Regions from separate parts of the Mesorhizobium sp. M0816 genome, predicted to be linked through region 3. Evidence: predicted binding sites of a transcription regulator. Region 3 holds the regulator's gene; each other region holds the start of a gene.
The links. The regulator LexA, encoded in region 3, represses DNA repair genes until DNA is damaged. The targets are predictions, from matches to a motif close to TGTTCNNNNTGTGTTCNG.
Positions count from the first base shown of each region.

Region 1 (4,605 bases), on a different contig from region 3:
AATAATCATTCCCCATTCCCCATTCACCATTCACTCTGGGAGGGAAACGCATGACAAAGGTTGCAATCGTCACAGGCGGGTCGCGCGGCATCGGCGCGGCGATATCGGTCGCCTTGAAAAGCGCCGGCTATTCGGTCGCCGCAAACTACGCCGGCAATGAAGAAGCGGCGGCAAAGTTCAAGGCCGCGACCGGCATCCCGGTCTATAAATGGTCCGTCGCCGACTACGAGGCCTGCGCCGCCGGCATCAAACAGATCGAAGCCGATCTCGGTCCCGTCTCGGTGCTGGTCAACAATGCCGGCATCACTCGTGACGCGATGTTCCACAAGATGACGCGCGAGCAATGGAAAGAGGTCCTCGACACCAACCTTTCCGGCGTCTTCAACATGACGCATCCGTTGTGGGGCGGCATGCGCGACCGCAAGTTCGGTCGCATCATCACCATCTCCTCGATCAACGGCCAGAAAGGCCAGGTCGGCCAGGTCAATTATTCGGCCTCGAAGGCCGGCGATATCGGCTTCACCAAGGCACTGGCCCAGGAAGGCGCGCGCGCCGGCATCACCGTCAACGTCATTTGCCCTGGCTACATCGCCACCGAGATGGTCAAGGCAATGGACGAGAAGGTCCTCAACGAGCGCGTCATCCCGCACATCCCGGTCGGCCGTCTCGGCGAGCCGGAGGAAATCGCGCGCTGCGTCGTCTTCCTCGCTTCCGACGATGCCGGTTTCATCACCGGCTCGACCATATCAGCCAATGGCGGCCAGTACATCGCCTGATCGTTTATCTTTACGTTGAGACAGATACGCGCTTGGACGAACGGGCCTGCAAAACGGCCCGTTTCTATAGCGGTCTTCCCGTTGCAAGATCTCGATGCGGCACGCTGCCCCAATCCGGCACGCAAAGGTTAACGGCCGCTGCGCAGCCTATGCAAAAACCGCCCGGCAGCCTGTGGATTCTCGGTGGAAAAGCTGTTCACAACACAACATGCAGCGGTGAACAAACCAAGAAACTTCGGCTATCTCTGATTCGTCGCCGATTCGTTCCGGCTTTGAGCGGAACGTTAACGGCGAGAGCTGAAAACACCCTCGAAATGATTGAAGCGCGTTAGGAAACATCAATAATTTCATAATGTTGTGCGAAGCAGATTGGCCAGCCACGACCATTCACCGGCAAAGGTTAACCGCAGTGCTCGCTTGGATGCCACTTGCATAAATCGGGCCAGTTTCCGTGATTCAGCATGTGGTGAGACTCGCCGACAGAAAACCCAGATGTAGCCGTGAACAAACCCTGAATCAGCGCGAGTCAGTGATTCGTCGCTGATTCGTTCCAGACTCGTTCCAACTGTTAATCGGGAACAGATTTTCTGGCTTCGAACCAACCAATCGGCCTGCCCTCGGCATATTCCGCTTTCGCTTCGCGCCCGAAATCCCTATGTGTCGCCTGTCATACGCGGCCAATATGGGCGCGCTCCCGACAATGCGAGGCAGAGAGCCTTATTTCCAGGCCGATGAACATCTATCCGAAACACACTGAACCGCTGATCCTGTCGGGTCGAGACGTGACGGCCGTGCTCGGCCCGACCAATACCGGCAAGACCCATCTCGCGATCGAGCGCATGGTGGCGCACGAAAGCGGCGTCATCGGCCTGCCGCTCAGGCTGCTTGCCCGCGAGGTCTATACGCGCGTCTGCGAGAAGGTCGGCGCCCATAAGGTGGCGCTCATCACCGGCGAGGAAAAGATCCAGCCGGCGGGCGCGAAATACTCGGTCTGCACCGTGGAAGCGATGCCGCGCGAGACCGACGCCGCCTTCGTTGCCATCGACGAGGTCCAGCTCGCCGGCGATCTCGAACGCGGACACATCTTCACCGATCGCATCCTGCATCTGCGCGGCCGCCAGGAGACGCTGCTGCTCGGCGCCGCCACCATGCACGGCATTCTGCAGCGCCTGCTGCGGGGCGTGTCGGTAGTGACGCGACCACGCCTGTCGCATCTTGCCTATGTCGGCTCGAAGAAGCTGACCCGCCTGCCGCGGCGCACCGCGATCGTCGCCTTCTCGGCCGACGAGGTCTATGCCATCGCCGAGCTGATCCGCCGCCAGCAGGGCGGTGCCGCCGTCGTGCTCGGCGCACTCAGCCCGCGCACCCGCAACGCCCAGGTGGCGCTGTTCCAGTCGGGCGACGTCGACTACCTCGTCGCCACCGACGCCATCGGCATGGGCCTCAACCTCGACCTCGACCACGTTGCCTTCGCCCAGAATCGCAAATTCGACGGTTACCAGTACCGCAACCTGACGGCGGCCGAGCTCGGCCAGATTGCCGGCCGCGCCGGCCGGCATCTGCGCGACGGCACCTTCGGCGTCACCGGCCAGGTCGATCCGCTGGATGATGAACTGGTCAACAAGATCGAGGCGCATGATTTCGATCCGGTGAAAGTGCTGCAGTGGCGTACCGCGCATTTCGATTTCGCCAGCCTCGATGCGCTGAAGCGCTCGATTGAGACCAACGCCCCGGTAGAAGGCCTGACGCGCGCACTGCCGGCAGTAGACGCGCAGGCGCTCGAGCATCTGTCGCGCGACGAGGACGTCCGGGCACTCACCACCGATGCCAGACGCGTGGCGCTGCTGTGGGAAGCCTGCGCGCTGCCCGACTACAGGAAGATCGCGCCGGCCCAGCACGCCGACTTGATCGCCTCCATCTACATGGACCTTGCCAGGCACGGCCATGTCGACGAGAACTACATGGCCGAGCAGGTGCGCCGTGCCGACACCACTGAAGGCGACATCGACACGCTGTCGCACAGGATTGCCCAGATCCGCACATGGACCTTCGTCTCCAACCGGCCCGGCTGGCTGGCCGATCGGGCACACTGGCAGGAAAAGACGCGCGAAATCGAAGACAGATTGTCGGATGCGCTGCATGAGCGGTTGACGAAACGTTTTGTAGACCGCAGGACTTCCGTCCTCATGCGGCGCCTTAGAGAAAACACGATGCCTGAAGCCGAAATCAGCCCAACCGGAACCGTCCTCGTCGAAGGCCATCACGTCGGCGAGCTGCAGGGTTTCCGCTTCACCGCCGACCAGAGCGCCGGCGGCGAGGATGCCAAGGCGGTGCGGGCGGCGGCGCAGAAGGCGCTTGCCGCCGAGTTCGAAGCGCGGGCCGAGCGGTTCGGCGCCTCTGCCAATGGCGACATTGCGCTGGGTTCGGATGGCACGCTGCGCTGGATCGGCGCGCCGATCGGCACGCTGGTTGCCGGCGAAGACGCTTTGAAGCCGCGTCTCGTTCTGCTCGCCGACGAGCAACTCACCGGCCCGGCACGCGACAAGGTTGCGGCGCGCGCCGAGCGCTTCGTCAACTTCCAGATCGAATCCCTGCTGAAGCCGCTGGTCGACCTCAAGAATGCGGAGCAGATCACCGGCATCGGCCGCGGCATTGCTTTCCAGCTCGTCGAGCATTTCGGCCTCATCAACCGTCGCGACATCGCCGACGAGATGAAATCCCTCGACCAGGAAGGCCGCGCGGCGCTTCGCCGTCTCGGAGTGCGCTTCGGCGCCTACCATGTCTTCGTGCCGGCGCTGATCAAACCGGCGCCGGCGGGGCTGATAACGCTGCTGTGGGCGCTGAGAAACGACGGCAAGAACAAGCCCGGCTTCGGCGATGTCGTTCACGCACTGGCCTCCGGCCGCACCTCGGTGGTCATCGATCCGACCTTCGACAAGACCTTCTACAAGCTTGCCGGCTACCGCAATCTTGGCCGGCGTGCTGTACGCGTCGATATTCTCGAACGGCTGGCCGACCTGATCCGGCCGGCGACCAACTGGAAGCCGGGCCTCGGCCCTCGCCCCGACGGCGCCTATGACGGTCAGTCCTTCATGGTGACGCCGCCGATGATGTCGATTCTCGGCGCCACCGCCGACGACATGGAAGAAATCCTGAAGGGACTCGGCTATCGCGCCGATGCCAAACCGGCGGCCGAGGTCAAGGCGCGGCTCGAAGCACAGGACAATGCCGCGCGTGAAGCTGCCGCTGCAAAGCAGGCGGCGGAAGAGGCTGCGCGAGTCGAGCAGGCGAGGATGGCGGAAGCATCTGCCGCGGCAGAGCCGCCGGCGGAGGCTTCGGAACCTGTGTCGGATGCGGCTCCTGTTGCGGAGGCGGCGGCCGAAGCTGTGACCGAAGCGACGGCAGAGCCTGTCGCGGAAGCTCCAGCCCCTGAAGCTGCGGCAGAAGTCACGCAAGAGACCCGGCCCGCCGCGGAGGCGACTGCTGAAGCGCCTGCGGAACCAGCGGCCGAGCCAAGGGCGGAACTTGGGGCGGAAACTGAGGCTGCGGCATCGGCAGAACCGCCGGTTTCCGACACTACGGAAGCATCGCCGGCCGAACCTGCAGCGACGGCGGAAGCCGTCTCCGGCGAAGCTGCTCCAGAAGCGGAGGAGCCAAAACCTGTCCTGTTATGGCGGCAGGGTCGTTTCGACCAGCGCCCGCGTCATCGCCAGCATGACAACCGCCCCCGGGACAATCATCGGGACAATCGCGCGCGCAATGGTCAAGCTGGGCCGGACAGCCGCAGCGATGCGCCGGCAGATGCCGGCGGGCAACCGACGCCGGGCGA
Region 1 covers NZ_JAMYOT010000008.1:117,804-122,408, forward strand. The annotation lists gene phbB (acetoacetyl-CoA reductase) at 51-776, shown strand; gene NKI17_RS14565 (helicase-related protein) at 1,508-4,605, shown strand, end outside.
Region 1: NKI17_RS14565 (helicase-related protein) is a predicted target of LexA. The motif match lies at 1,323-1,340, and genes of this name have one in related genera.

Region 2 (4,605 bases), on a different contig from region 3:
CGCCGGCGAACGCCGCGCCAGGTGAAGGTCACGGGCGGATGGTCGGGAAGAAGTGCTACCGTCTCGATCGGCTCGGGCCGCGGCAACAGCCGAGTTGGGCGCGGCCAATGGGCGGGCCAGCCCTCGCCGGTATCAGGCGCCATTGGGGCAATGCGTTGAACCGAGCGTTCGGGAACGTCGCTCTGCACCCGGGCGAAGCGATAGAGCCGGTCCTCGCCGACACGGTTGGCGAGGATGTCGATCACATCCGAAACGTCGGGTTCGGGCGCCTCGGCGAGCGAGGAGATCGTCTGCTTCGCCCGCAGCGGCTCGGCAACGGTCGCGGCAAGCCGCATCAGCTCGATGCCGAACCCTGGATCGACAGTTTCTATTTTATCTGTGAGAAGCCGGGTCAAGCGCTTGGTATCGCGCACCGGCGATGCAGTGCCGACACGGATCGCCTCGATGCGGTTATCGACGCGGAAGAACAGAAGATCGAGGCGGCGCGCCCCAAGCCCTCGCCTCTCGAGTTCAGCACAGAGTTCGGCCGCCAACTTGCCAGTATAGCGGGCGATCGTCTCTGCCGCGCCGATCGGTTCGGCAAAATTGCGGCGGACCTCGACAATTTCCTGCGGCCGGATCGGCTCGATCGGTTCGCTCACTCGTCCAAAGGCCTGGTCGAGACGGCGGCCAGGCTCCGGACCAAAACGCAAGGCGAGCGACGCGCGCGGCGTGCCGCCAAGATCAGCGATTGTCTCGAAGCCGAGCCGTCGCAGGCCATCGATCGTCACGGCGGGTAAGCGAAGCGCCGCGATCGGCAGTGGCAGGATCGCTTGTGCAATGGCATCGGGTGGAACTACAAGCCTCCGCCGCGTGCCGAAGCGCGCCTGCGCGTGGGCTGCACCCCAGGTATCAGCGACCGCGGCACGCGCGGATAGACCGGAGCCGCCAAGTCGCTCCACCATATCGGTGAGCATTGCCGCCTCGCCGCCGTGCAGATGGTCGGCGCCGGTCGTATCGATCACAATGCCGTCCGGCGCATCGGCAGCGACGATCGGCGCGTAGCGGCGCAGAGCCCACAGCGCCAACCGCTCGAGCGCCATGGCGTCGGCATCGGGCTCGGCATCATGGACGATCAGGCCCGGGACCAGCGCCTGCGCCTTGCTCGCCGGAATGCCGATGCGCAGGCCTGCTGCGTGTGCTGCAGCATCAGCGGCAAGCACGACACGGCGGCGCCCGTTTCGGCCGATGAGGACGAGCGGCGTCTCAGGCGGAGGCGCGGCGTCGCCCGATTTCCTTCTGAAGCGGTCTGTCGGCCACATCGGAAGGAAGAGCGATACGACCCTTGGCATCGCATGCCTCCACTATGAAATCTGCGCTCTCTCCTGCACGACATCGGATCAGTTCGAGTTGCCAACGCGCTCGCCCGACCCCCTGAACAGGCAATGGCGTCGACGGCAGGACCGACACCCGCCAGCGTGTCTCGGCGGCGGTCGGCTGACCAAAATCGGTTGCTTCAGTCTGTCGCCGCCAGCGGCGAATGGCGATGCCGATGGCGCCGGAGCTTTCGGCGGCAAGCTGCAGGCGCCGTGAGGCCGTCATCGACAGCCGGGCTATCTCGGCAACGACAGCGCCAAAACCGCCACGAAGACCCTCTTCGAAGCAGGCGAGAACGGATTTCTCGTCGCCGGCTTCGACATAGATCACCCTTCCCGGAGGCAGGCCGGCCTGTTCGATCGCCGGCGCGAACAGATCGGGCCGGGTAACGCACCACAGCACCTTGCCGACAGTGCGTGCGGCAATACCGGCAGCGAAGAGTGCCGCGGCCGCGCCATCGACAGCGCCATTCCCTCCGCCTGCGACCTCGTGCAGACCGCCAAAAGCCAGTCCCCCTCCCGGCAAAACCCTGTCGATTGCGGTCACTCCAAACGGCAAAACGGTGCGAGCGCGCGCGTTTCCGCCTTCGAGACGCGCAATGCGTTCTCGAAGCTCGGAAATGGCAGCAGGGGGCGCCGATACACTCATCTGACCCTTGAAACGCGGAAAGCCTGTGATGTGTTCTACATTTGTTCTCGTCGTGGCTGAGAGTCAACCGGGATGATGTCGTGCCCCTGCGGAAGGAGGCATTCGATGCTCGGGCCACATCTTCAATGCAAAATGCGAGTTCCATTTTTGGAAAAGGCCATGCAGATCCACATGCAGCGCATCGTCGGGTCGTTCGTCGGCTCCGCCTACGGCGCCGGGCAATTCTACAGCCGCGCGGTCACCGAGGCCCGTGATCTGACCACGAAACTCTCCAACGACACCAGAGACGAGGACCTGGACGGCCCGGTAGGCTTCGATAATCGCGCCCAACGCAGGCGCGAGTTCGCAGCCGACATGGGCCTGCAGGCCCACGTGCTTCGCATGGCAGCCGAAGGTGCCGTCTCGGCTTACGAGGACATCACAGGCGAAACCTGGAAGCCCTACGCTCGCCCGGTCGAGCAGCCTGCAAACTCGGTCGACCAAAGGCCGCAACGGTCCAAATGGCAGCCTTCGAATAGGACGATCGCGGGGCTTTGCCCCGCCTTCCTTCAGCGTCCGCAACGCCATTGCGACCTGGGTCTGAAAAAGAAAAAAGGGCCGACGGCAAACCGCGGCCCATAACGTGTGAAGGTGATGGACCTCTAGAGGGGAACAGCTGCTGCGGCGGAACTGGGAGGAAGCCGCCATGTGCATCAACTGAAGTCTGTATGCACGAATCACGCTGCACTTAATTTTTGTGCAGGGCAGCTATGCGTTCGCGGCTCGTTTGACCGCAATCGTCGCGCTGGCGGTTTTCGCTTTGATAGGCCGTTCAAGCCAACCCTACCCGGTGATCAACGGCAACTTATGTAGCCACCGATCCGTGGCGACTTGATCCAGCACGAAGGCCGCAACGTTTTCGCGCGAAATGGAGCCTCCGCGGAACTGGTTCAAGTTCGTGAGCGTCTGGATCGTGGTGCGTGCAGGCTTGTTGTTGAGAACTGAAGGACGGACAATAGTCCAATCCAGATCGCTGCCCTTGATGATTGCCTCCTGACGATTCTTGTCGGCGTAAACCTTGCGCAGGAGCAGAGGGAAGATCAGCTTGTCGAAGAGGAAACCGTCGTGCCCTGCGCTGTCGCCCGCGCCCATACCGGTGATGGCGACGAGACGCGAGACGTGTTCCGCTTTCATGGCGCTGACAAGCGCTCGGGTCGCGGTCGAAAGAAGGGTGACTTCGCGAAATGGGCTTGCGGGTGTGCCGAGCGCGCTAATCACGGCATCGCGACCCTTGACGGCCTGGCGCAACACCTTCTCGTCACGGGCGTCTCCAACGACGATCTTCACTCCCTTCATGTTTGCGGCCTTTTCCGGCGAGCGCACCAGGAGGGTGACATCGTAGCCACGGCTTACGGCCTGGCTGACGATATGGCGGCCGGTCGGCCCGGTGGCACCGAGCACCAGGATATTCGGTACGGCGGCGAAACGTGTTTCAGGGACGGGTGTGGTCATGATTTTGGTCCTCTTGAAAGCCTGGCGCGCCCTCAGGAGGCCGCCCTGTTGGTTTGGATGCTGGTGATAATCAGAGGCGGCCCTCTGCGAGCAGTTCGCGGGTCCGCTTCAGCGTCGACAGCAGGGCCGACTTGTAGCCCTTGTCGCTGTCGAACTGCGTCTGCTCGGCCTGTTCCTCTGGGCCATCAGCCTCCTTGCCGCGCAGGCCGAGGTAGCAGTAGAACTTCAGCTGCAGTGCGCCGGCTTCGTCCTCGAAAAGCTCATTGATAATGGCCCCTTCGCGTGGGCCGGTCGCCTGGAAGAAGGTGACCTTGCTCTGCGGCTCGAGGGTGATGATCTCCCTGATGTCAGAGCCGGCGATGGTGGCTTCGCGCACGAAGTGGGTATCACTTTCCTCCACGACATCGCAGCGGGTGCAGAGACCCGGCGGGAGGAACAGGCGCGCGTCGCGCGCCTTCAGTTCCAAACCCTTCCATACTTGCTCCCGGGTGAGCTTTGTTTCGCCTTCCGGATGCACCGGGACGGTTGCGGTCGAATAGATCATGTTGATGGTCCTTTGTTTGAAATTGTGGCTGATTGCCTCAGGCAGAGGCAGCGGTTTCCGAAGCAAAGTCGCGGTAGGAGCGGAGCGGACGTCCAAGAAGCGTCGTCAGGCGCTCGACATCACTGCCCTCGGGCAGCATGCCATCGGTCAAAAATCGCTCGCCCATCATGCGCATGTCGTAGGCCATCCATGGCGGCATGAACTGCTTGAGGTTCTGCTCGAAGGCAGCCGTATCGCCGCCGCCATAGTTGATCTGGCGAGCGAGCACGTCCGACCAGATCGCGGCGATATCCGCTCCGGTAAGGGTATCGGGACCGACCAGGTTGATGCGAGTGATCGGGAGCGGCTGTGCGGCCTGTTCGCGGCGCAGCAGCTCAAGGGCAGCAACCTCCGCGATATCGCGAACGTCGATCATGGCAAGCCCCTTGTCGCCGACGGGCATCGGGTAAACGCGGTAGCCAGCGATGACGTCCTTGATCGTCAGATCGTTCTGGATGAAGTAGGCCGGACGCAGGATGGTAGCGTGAAAGCCCATCTGCTCGATCATCCGCTCGACGCCGAACTTG
Region 2 covers NZ_JAMYOT010000012.1:58,553-63,157, reverse strand. The annotation lists gene NKI17_RS19860 (Y-family DNA polymerase) at 1-1,331, opposite strand, end outside; gene NKI17_RS19855 (ImuA family protein) at 1,246-2,004, opposite strand; partial or broken gene NKI17_RS19850 (hypothetical protein) at 2,155-2,522, shown strand; gene NKI17_RS19845 (NAD(P)-dependent oxidoreductase) at 2,827-3,495, opposite strand; gene NKI17_RS19840 (SRPBCC family protein) at 3,566-4,039, opposite strand; gene NKI17_RS19835 (SDR family oxidoreductase) at 4,077-4,605, opposite strand, start outside.
Region 2: NKI17_RS19855 (ImuA family protein) is a predicted target of LexA. The motif match lies at 2,036-2,053, and genes of this name have one in related genera.

Region 3 (4,605 bases):
TTTCTTCCGCGATCGAAGACGCGCGCGAATCGATCGCCGACCATATCCGCAGCCGCATCGGCGGTGCCGAGGGCGAGATTGCTGCTGCGCTGATCGTCGGCGTGCGCGCCGGCATTCCCGAGGAGATCAACGAAGCGATGCGGCGCACCGGCATCTACCACATCATCTCCATCTCGGGGCTGCATATGGCGTTGGTCGCCGGCACCATCATGGCGCTGCTGCGGGGTGCCTTTGCGCTGTTTCCCGATTTCTCATCGCGACGGCCGGTCAAGAAATATGCCGCGGCCGCCGCGCTTTTTTCGATTGCGGCCTACCTCGTCTTTTCCGGCATTGTCGTTGCGGCCGAACGCAGCTTCATCATGCTGGCGGTGATGCTTATCGCCGTGCTGTTCGACCGGGCCGCGCTCACCATGCGCAACCTGGCGATCTCGGCCATCGCGGTCATCCTGGTGTCGCCGCACGAGGTGGTCGGTCCGAGTTTCCAGATGTCCTTCGCCGCGACGGCGGCCCTTGTCGGCGCCTATGCAGGCTGGTCCGATTACCGCGCCGGCAGGGCCACCACGCCGCCACCGCGGCGGTCGCCGCTACGCTTTGCCACTCGAAAGGTCCTGTTGGGCATGTGCGGTCTGGCGATGACCTCGATCATTGCAGGGAGCGCCACGGCGCTTTTCGCCATATGGCATTTCCAGCGCGTGGCGCCGCTCAGCCTGTTCGCCAATCTGGCCATCATGCCCATCGTCTCACTGGTCGTCATGCCCTTCGCCGTTCTCAGCGCGCTGGCGATGCCGTTCGGTGCGGATGGCCCTTTCCTCTATGTCATGGGCAAGGGGCTGACGGCGATGATCGCCCTGTCCGGGTGGATCTCGGAGCGCTCGCCGATCGATGCGGTCGGGCTGATTTCGCTGAGATCCGTCCTTCTGGTGACGATCGCCCTCGTCATTGCCAGCATGGCGACGACCTGGTTGCGGCTGGCGGCACTTCCTTTTGCGCTCGCCGGCTTGCTGACGACAACGCAGACACGCATACCCGACGTATTGGTCTCGGAGGACGCGCGGCTGGTCGCGCTGCCGATCGGCAGCGGTGAACTCGCGGTCAACCGGGCACGCCCGAATGAGTTCACCATCGACAACTGGAAACGCGCGCTCACATCAGAGGCCATCGTCGCGCCGGAAACGCCTGGAAAGAACGACCCGCAATTCGACATTGCCGATCCGGCCGACCTACCGCCGGGCATGCCGTTCATTTGCACGGACGGCCTCTGCCTTGCCAGGCATCCATCCGGCGCGATCATCGCGCAAGCCAAGGACCGCGATACTGCGCGGCCAGCCTGCGCCTTTGCCAGCTTGATCGTCATCGACGACGCCACCGCCCATAACCCCTGCTACTACGACCGGCTGGTCCTCGTCGTCACCAAACGGCAACTGGCGCGCGCGGGAAGTGCCGCCGTCTATTTCGATCCACAAGCGGCAACACGCGCCGAGATCCGCTTCGCCGTCGAAAAATCATACCGGCCCTGGCACGTGCAGCGGAAATTTTCACGCGCGGCACGGGGCCTGCCGCCATACCGCAGGGCCGACAACCCCAAAGCCGGCGCCAAGGGCGGAGCTCAGTAGCGGCGGATCAGTCCGACGAGCTTGCCCTGCACCTTGACCCTGTCTGGTCCGAAGATGCGCGTCTCGTAGGCCGGATTGGCGGCTTCCAGGGCGATCGAGGCGCCCTTGCGGCGGAACCGCTTCAGCGTCGCTTCCTCCTCGTCGACCAGTGCCACCACGATCTCACCGGGGCTCGCCGTATCGGCATTGCGGATGATCACCGTGTCGCCGTCGAAAATGCCAGCCTCGATCATCGAATCGCCTTTGACCTCGAGCGCATAATGCTCGCCGCCCATGATCATATCCGGCGGCACCGAAATCGAATGCGTCTGGTGCTGGATGGCATCGATCGGCACACCGGCCGCGATGCGGCCCATTACCGGGATCGAAACGGCGGCGACGACATCGTCGTCATTGCCGGCTGCAGGGACACGCGACGATGTCGGCTTGCCCTGCCGAGGGGCGCCTTGCCCAAGGCTGCCCTGGATGACACTCGGCGAGAACTTGCGTGCCGCATTGAGGCCGGGGGCGATCGAGTCAGGCAGGCGTAGCACCTCCAGCGCACGGGCCCGGTTGGGCAAACGGCGAATGAAGCCGCGCTCCTCCAGCGCCGTAATCAGCCGGTGGATTCCGGATTTGGAAGCCAGATCGAGCGCTTCCTTCATCTCGTCGAATGAAGGCGGGATACCGCTTTCCTTCAACCTTTCGTGGATGAACATAAGCAGTTCGTGTTGTTTGCGTGTCAGCATAGCGACCCCCAACAGAATCAGAAAAACAAACCCAGAACAAACACTATCTGTTCCAGTTGTGTTCCGCAACTGTTTAAAGTTTAATGAATGCGTTAAGGCTCGGGAAACAAACGACGTCCCCTACCGGCGTACCGCATTTTCACCGCCGCGAGCCTCATCGCCTTGATTCTGCTTTCGTTTGCGCCCTTCTGGCCTCCTAGAAGGCGGCACTGGCATCGGCCGTCGGTCGGCAAAAGGCACGGAATTGAACCCGTATCGACTGTGCGGTTTGGTCAATGCACCGTGAACGAAACGAATTCAAAACGCCAACCTCGGGTTAAGTCCCGGTTTCCACCGCCTGGTCAGGCTGCTTCTCGCCGGTGGAGCCTTGCTGCGCGCAACCAGGTAATGGAAGAACAGTCGATGCGTGTCCGGCGTTGCGTTGGATCTTGGGGGAGCAGACAAATCATGACAGGAATTCCCGATCTCGTGGCCATAAAGGCGATGGATGCCGCGGATCCGTTGCGCGCGATGCGCGACCGCTTTGTGTTGCCGCAAGGAGTGATCTATCTCGACGGCAATTCGCTAGGAGCTGCTTCACGTGCCGCTTTCGATGAACTGCACAAGGCCGCGACCGAAGAATGGTCGCATGATCTCATCCGCGCATGGAACACGGCCGGCTGGTTCAACATGCCGCTTGAACTTGGCGACCAGCTCGGGCGCCTGATCGGTGCCGCGGCCGGCCAGACGGTGGTCTGCGACACGACATCGGTCAACATCTACAAGCTGCTGCACGCCGCCATGGCCATGCGACCGGAGCGGCAGGTCATCGTCGCCGAGGGCGATAGTTTTCCGACGGACCTCTACATGGCCGAGGGTGTGGTTTCGACGCGAAAAGATACGCTGCTGCGCCTCTCGGGGGTCGACGCGCCGACCATCGAAGAGCTGATCGACGAACGCACCGCCGTGGTGCTGGTCAACCACGTCAACTATAAGTCGGGCGAACTGCGCGACATGCCGGCGCTGACGCGCAGGGCTCAGGAAGCCGGGGCGATGATCGTCTGGGATCTCTGCCACACCGCCGGCGCGATGCCAGTCGAACTCGACAAGGCAAACGCCGATTTTGCCGTTGGCTGCACCTACAAATATCTGAATGGCGGCCCGGGCGCGCCTGCCTTCATCTATGCGGCTGAGCGGCATCTTTCCGACATCCAGCAGCCGCTCACCGGCTGGTGGGGCCATGCACGGCCCTTCGCCTTCGAGCCAGGCTATGCGGCCGGCACCGGCATCCGCCGGTTTCTGTGCGGCACGCAGCCGGTCCTGTCGATGCGCACGCTGAAGGGCGCGCTCGACATCTGGAACGATGTCGACATGACGGCGGTGCGCAAGAAGAGCATCGCACTGGCGGATCTGTTCATCGAGCTTGTCGAGGCAAAGTGCGGCACTTACGGGCTCACGCTCGAAAGCACGCGCGATGGGGAAAAACGCGGCAGCCAGATTTCATTCATGCATGAGCATGGCTACCAGGTCATGCGCGCGCTGATCGAACGTGGCGTGATCGGCGATTTTCGCGCGCCATCGACCATGCGCTTCGGCTTCACCCCGCTCTATGTCGGCTATGCCGATGTCTGGCAGGCCGTCGAAGTGCTTGAGGACATCCTGCGCACCGGTGCGTGGAAGGAAGCGCGCTTCGCCATCAAGGCGGCTGTCACTTGAGATTGATGCGAGAGCTGGAATCGTGAGGCTGGCGACGACGCGCCGCGCGATGCTCACGGCTACGTTGCAAGGCTATATTGCCAGGGAGGGCGCAGGGTGTTCGAACGTCACATTGCCGATTGGGACAACGCCTATGCCAACGGCGCCAACATAGCCGGCAGCGATCGCTGGCCGGCGGCCTGGATCGAGCCCGCGCGGGTTTTCCGCGACGTGCTTTCGACCGAGGGCAGGGCGCGGCTCGACATGGCCTATGGCGACAACCCACGCAACCGGCTCGATCTTTTCCTGCCGGCCATCAAGCCCAAGGGACTCGTGGTGTTCGTTCATGGCGGCTACTGGATGGCATTCGACAAGAGTTTCTGGTCGCATCTTGCCACTGGCCCTGTTGATCGCGGCTATGCGGTGGCGATGCCGTCCTACACGCTCTGTCCGCAGATACGCATTGGCGGCATCGTCAAGGAAGTCGGCGCGGCGATCGGCAAGGCGGCGGCGATGGTTCCAGGGCCGCTGATGCTGACCGGACACTCGGCCGGCGGCCATCTTGTTAGCCGGATGGTTACGGCGACGAC
Region 3 covers NZ_JAMYOT010000021.1:87,891-92,495, reverse strand. The annotation lists gene NKI17_RS26830 (ComEC/Rec2 family competence protein) at 1-1,613, shown strand, start outside; gene lexA (transcriptional repressor LexA) at 1,607-2,341, opposite strand; gene kynU (kynureninase) at 2,789-4,036, shown strand; gene NKI17_RS26815 (hormone-sensitive lipase) at 4,133-4,605, shown strand, end outside.

Region 4 (4,605 bases), on a different contig from region 3:
CGAGATGTTGCCGTTGCCGAATTTCTGGTGGAAGACGCGGTCGCCGACGCTGAAGGGGGATGGCGTGTCGGCGACGGATTTGGCGACCAGCTCGCCGTCGATGGTGCGGCCCTTGACCGAGGTGCGGCCGGCGCCGTAGCCGGAGTCGGTTTCGCCATAGCCGATGCGCTCGACCTGGTGGCCGGAGCGGGTGCCCCAATTGCGGTCGGTGGCCTCGGTGCGGTTGGCTTGGGCGCGCTGCCAGCCCGGCGTCGCATAGGTGCTGGAGAAAGCGCCGGATTTCTCGGCGCCGGAATTGCCGCCAATGTTGTCGAAGCGCGACGCCCCATAAGGATTCTGCCTGCCTGCCCCTTGGCCGCCGCGACCGGAGGCGAACGAGGCGCCGCCATAGGCATTGCCGTAGCCGCCGTAGGAGTTGCCGCTCTCGGAAACTTCGACATGGGCTTCCGGCAGCTCGTCGAGGAAGCGCGACGGGATGGTCGATTGCCAGAGGCCGTGGATGCGGCGGTTGGAGACGAACCAGATGTGCAGGTTCTTCTTGGCGCGGGTCAGGCCGACATAGGCGAGGCGGCGTTCCTCCTCGAGCCCGGAGCGGCCGCCCTCGTCGAGCGAGCGTTGGTGCGGGAACAGGCCTTCTTCCCAGCCGGGCAGGAACACGGTTTCGAATTCGAGGCCCTTGGCCGAATGCAGCGTCATGATGTTGACGGCGTCGAGCTCGGCATTCTGCTCGGCGTCCATCACCAGCGCGACATGTTCGAGGAAAGAACGCAGCGATTCGTACTCCTCCATGGAGCGGATCAGTTCTTTTAAGTTCTCGAGCCGGCCGGGCGCTTCGATCGAACGGTCGTTCTTCCACATGTCGGTGTAGCCGCTCTCCTCCAGAATGGTCTCGGCGAGCTCGGTGTGCGGCGTGGTTTCCAGCGCCTTCTGCCAGCGCTCGAAATTGGCCGATACCTCGCGCAGCGCGGCGCGCGGCTTCGGCTTCAGCTCGTCGCTCTCGGCGAGTTTTGCCGCCGCCTCCAGCATCGGGATGCGCAGCGCGCGTGCGGTGTCGTGGATCTGGCGGATGGTGGCCTCGCCCAAGCCGCGCTTCGGCACGTTGACGATGCGCTCGAAGGCGAGGTCGTCGGCGCCTTGCGCGACGACGCGGAAAAAGGCCAGCGCATCGCGGATTTCGAGGCGCTCGTAGAAGCGCGGGCCGCCGATGACGCGGTAGTTGAGGCCGAGCGTGACGAAGCGGTCCTCGAATTCGCGCATCTGGAAGGACGCGCGGACGAGGATCGCCATGTCGTTGAGATTGTGCTTCTGGCGCTGATAGGCCTCGATGGTCTCGCCGACGGCGCGGGCCTCCTCTTCGGAATCCCAGGCGGCATGGACATGCACCTTCTCGTCGTCCTCGGCGATCTTTTCGGTGAACAGCGTCTTGCCGAAGCGGCCCTCATTGTGGGCGATCAGGTGGGACGCCGTGCCGAGGATGTGCGCAGTGGAGCGATAATTGCGCTCCAGCCTTATGATGGTGGCGCCGGGGAAATCCTTGTCGAAGCGCAGGATGTTGTCGACCTCGGCGCCGCGCCAGCCATAGATCGACTGGTCGTCGTCGCCGACGCAGCAGATATTTACGGTGGACAGGCGCGGACTTCCCTCCCCCTTGAGGGGAGGGTGGCCGGGCGAAGCCCGGTCGGGTGGGGTCCGTGCGGCAGTGCTCGACCTACCGGCGGCAGTGCTCGACGCTCTAGCGGTGCCTTCTGCGGCGACCCCCTCCGCCCGCTTCGCGGGCACCTCCCCCTCAAGGGGGGAGGATTGCGGCCGCTGCGCCAGCAGCCGCAGCCACATGTACTGGGCGGTGTTGGTGTCCTGATACTCGTCAACGAGGATGTAGCGGAAGCGCTTGTGGTATTCCTTCAGCACGTCCGGATTGGCGCGGAAGATGCGGATCGGGTGGCACAGGAGATCGCCGAAGTCGCAAGCGTTCAGCGTTTTCAGGCGCTCCTGGTAGGCCTTGTAGAGCTCGCGGCCCTTGCCGTTGGCGAAGGCACGGGCATCGCCCTCGGGGATGTCGGCGGGGCCAAGGCCCTTGTTCTTCCAGCCGTCGATCATCTGGGCGAACTGCTTGGCCGGCCAGCGCTTGTCGTCCAGCCCTTCGGCCTGGATAAGCTGCTTGATCAGGCGCACCACGTCGTCGGTGTCGAGAATGGTGAAGTCGGATTTGAGCCCGGCCAGCTCGGCATGTCTGCGCAGCAGCTTCACTCCAATCGAGTGGAAGGTGCCGAGCCACGGCATGCCCTCGACATTGCCTTCGCCGATCAACAGGCCGATGCGCTGCTTCATCTCGCGCGCCGCCTTGTTGGTGAAGGTGACGGCGAGGATCTGCGAGGGGAAAGCCTTGCCGGTGGCAAGGATGTGGGCGATGCGGGTGGTCAGGACGCGCGTTTTGCCGGTGCCGGCGCCGGCCAGCACCAGCACCGGGCCTTCGGTGGTTTCCACCGCCAGCCGCTGCTCGGGGTTGAGGCCGTTGAGATAATCGGGCGCGTTGTTCTGGTTGCTGCGGGCAGCCATGGCGCGCGCGGCAATGCCCGACGGGGCCACGGGCCGCGCGTTCGGTTCGTCAAAAAAGGGCATGTCTTCCGAAAAGCCGGACATCTCCCCCCGAATGTAGTGATTCGGCAGCGAAAGGCCAGAAGTGTCTCCGTTTTGTTCTCTGTCCAGTCGGTAGACTCACAATCTGAATGGGTCCGCTAACCAAAACGCCGGGCTTGCGATGGGCCGGCGCCGTAAAACGCCGAGCTTGCTTGACAGGGGAGGCGGGCCGGAGAAAGTTGCGTGGGGGCAGGAACGCAATGCGGGGTTGCCCATGGACGCGTCGCGGAGCGCACCAGTCGAAGGAGCACCGTCTTGGCTGTGGTCATCACCTCCCTGATCCTTTTCCTCATCGGCCTGGCGGTTGGCGGCGGCGGCATCTGGCTCGTGACGCTGGGGGGCAGCTGGTATTACGTCATCGTCGGTCTAGCTTTCCTTGTCGCGGCCTGGCTGCTCTACAGGCGCAGATCCACGGCGCTGTGGCTCTACGCGGCGATCGTGCTCGGCACGCTCGCCTGGGCGGTCTGGGAGATCGGCTTCGACTGGTGGGAGCTCGGCCCGCGCGGCGGCATCATCGTGCTTGTCGCGCTGTGGCTATTGACACCATGGGCGCGGCGCGGGCTTACCGGTCCCGACGGACGCGCGCCGCTGATCCTCGCCGTGCTGGCATCGCTTGCCGTCGCCGGTTATTCGATGACGACCGATCCAAAGGATATTACGGGTGAACTCAACACCGACAAGGTGACGCCGACGGCCGATCTCGGCGGCAACGTGCCGGCTGGCGAATGGCACTATTACGGCCGCACGCAATATGGCCAGCGCTATTCGCCGCTCGACCAGATCACCGCCGAAAACGTTGCCAATCTGCAGCCGGCCTGGACCTATCGCACCGGCGACGTGAAAGGGCCCGACGACATCGGCGAGACGACCTATCAGGTGACGCCGCTAAAAATCGCCGACACGCTCTACATCTGCACGCCGCATAATTTCGCCATCGCCATCGATGCCGCGAGCGGTAAGGAGAAATGGCGCTTCGATCCGCAGGTCAAGCTCAACAAGGACCGCCAGCACCAGACCTGCCGCGGCGTGTCCTATTATGCCGATGCCAAGGTCGCCGCCGGCCAGCCCTGCGCCACACGCATCTACCTGCCGACATCCGACGCCCGGCTGATCGCGCTCGATGCGGCGAATGGCCAGGTCTGCCCGACTTTCGCCGAAGGCGGCACGCTGAACCTGCTCGCCAACATGCCATATCCGAAGCCGGGCTATTATTATTCGACCTCGGCGCCGCTGATCGTCGCCAACAAGATCATCGTCGGCGGCGCGGTCAACGACAATTATTCGACGCAGGAGCCGTCCGGGGTCATCCGTGCCTACGATGCCGACACCGGCGCGCTGTTGTGGAATTGGGATTCCGGCAATCCGGATCAGACGACGCCGCTGCCGCCGGACCAGACCTACACCAACAACTCACCCAACATGTGGTCGACGGCGAGCGTCGACGAGAAGCTCGGGCTGCTTTATGTGCCGCTCGGCAACAAGACGCCGGACCAACTCGGTGCCGGACGCAGCGCCAATGACGAGAAATTCTCCTCTTCGATCACCGCGCTCGATCTCAACAGCGGACAATTGCACTGGGTGCGGCAGACCGTGCACCACGATCTCTGGGACATGGACGTGCCGGCGCAGCCGACGCTGGTCGACATCACCACGGAAAGTGGCGTGGTGCCGGCGCTGGTCGGGCCGACCAAGCAGGGCGACCTCTATGTGCTCGACCGGCGCAGCGGCGAGCCGATCGTTCCGGTCAAGGAAGTACCGGCGCCGGGCGGCGCGATCGAGGGCGACCATACCTCGCCGACGCAGCCGCTCTCGGACCTGAGCTTCAGTCCGAAACCGCTGACCGGTGCCGACATGTGGGGCATCACCATGTTCGACCAGCTGGCCTGCCGGATCGAGCTCCGGAAGTTGCGCTATGAGGGCCGCTACACGCCGCCGTCGCTGCAGGGCTCGCTGATCTACCCCGGCAAT
Region 4 covers NZ_JAMYOT010000010.1:139,222-143,826, reverse strand. The annotation lists gene NKI17_RS17890 (ATP-dependent helicase) at 1-2,640, opposite strand, end outside; gene NKI17_RS17885 (glucose/quinate/shikimate family membrane-bound PQQ-dependent dehydrogenase) at 2,893-4,605, shown strand, end outside.
Region 4: NKI17_RS17890 (ATP-dependent helicase) is a predicted target of LexA. The motif match lies at 2,682-2,699, and genes of this name have one in related genera.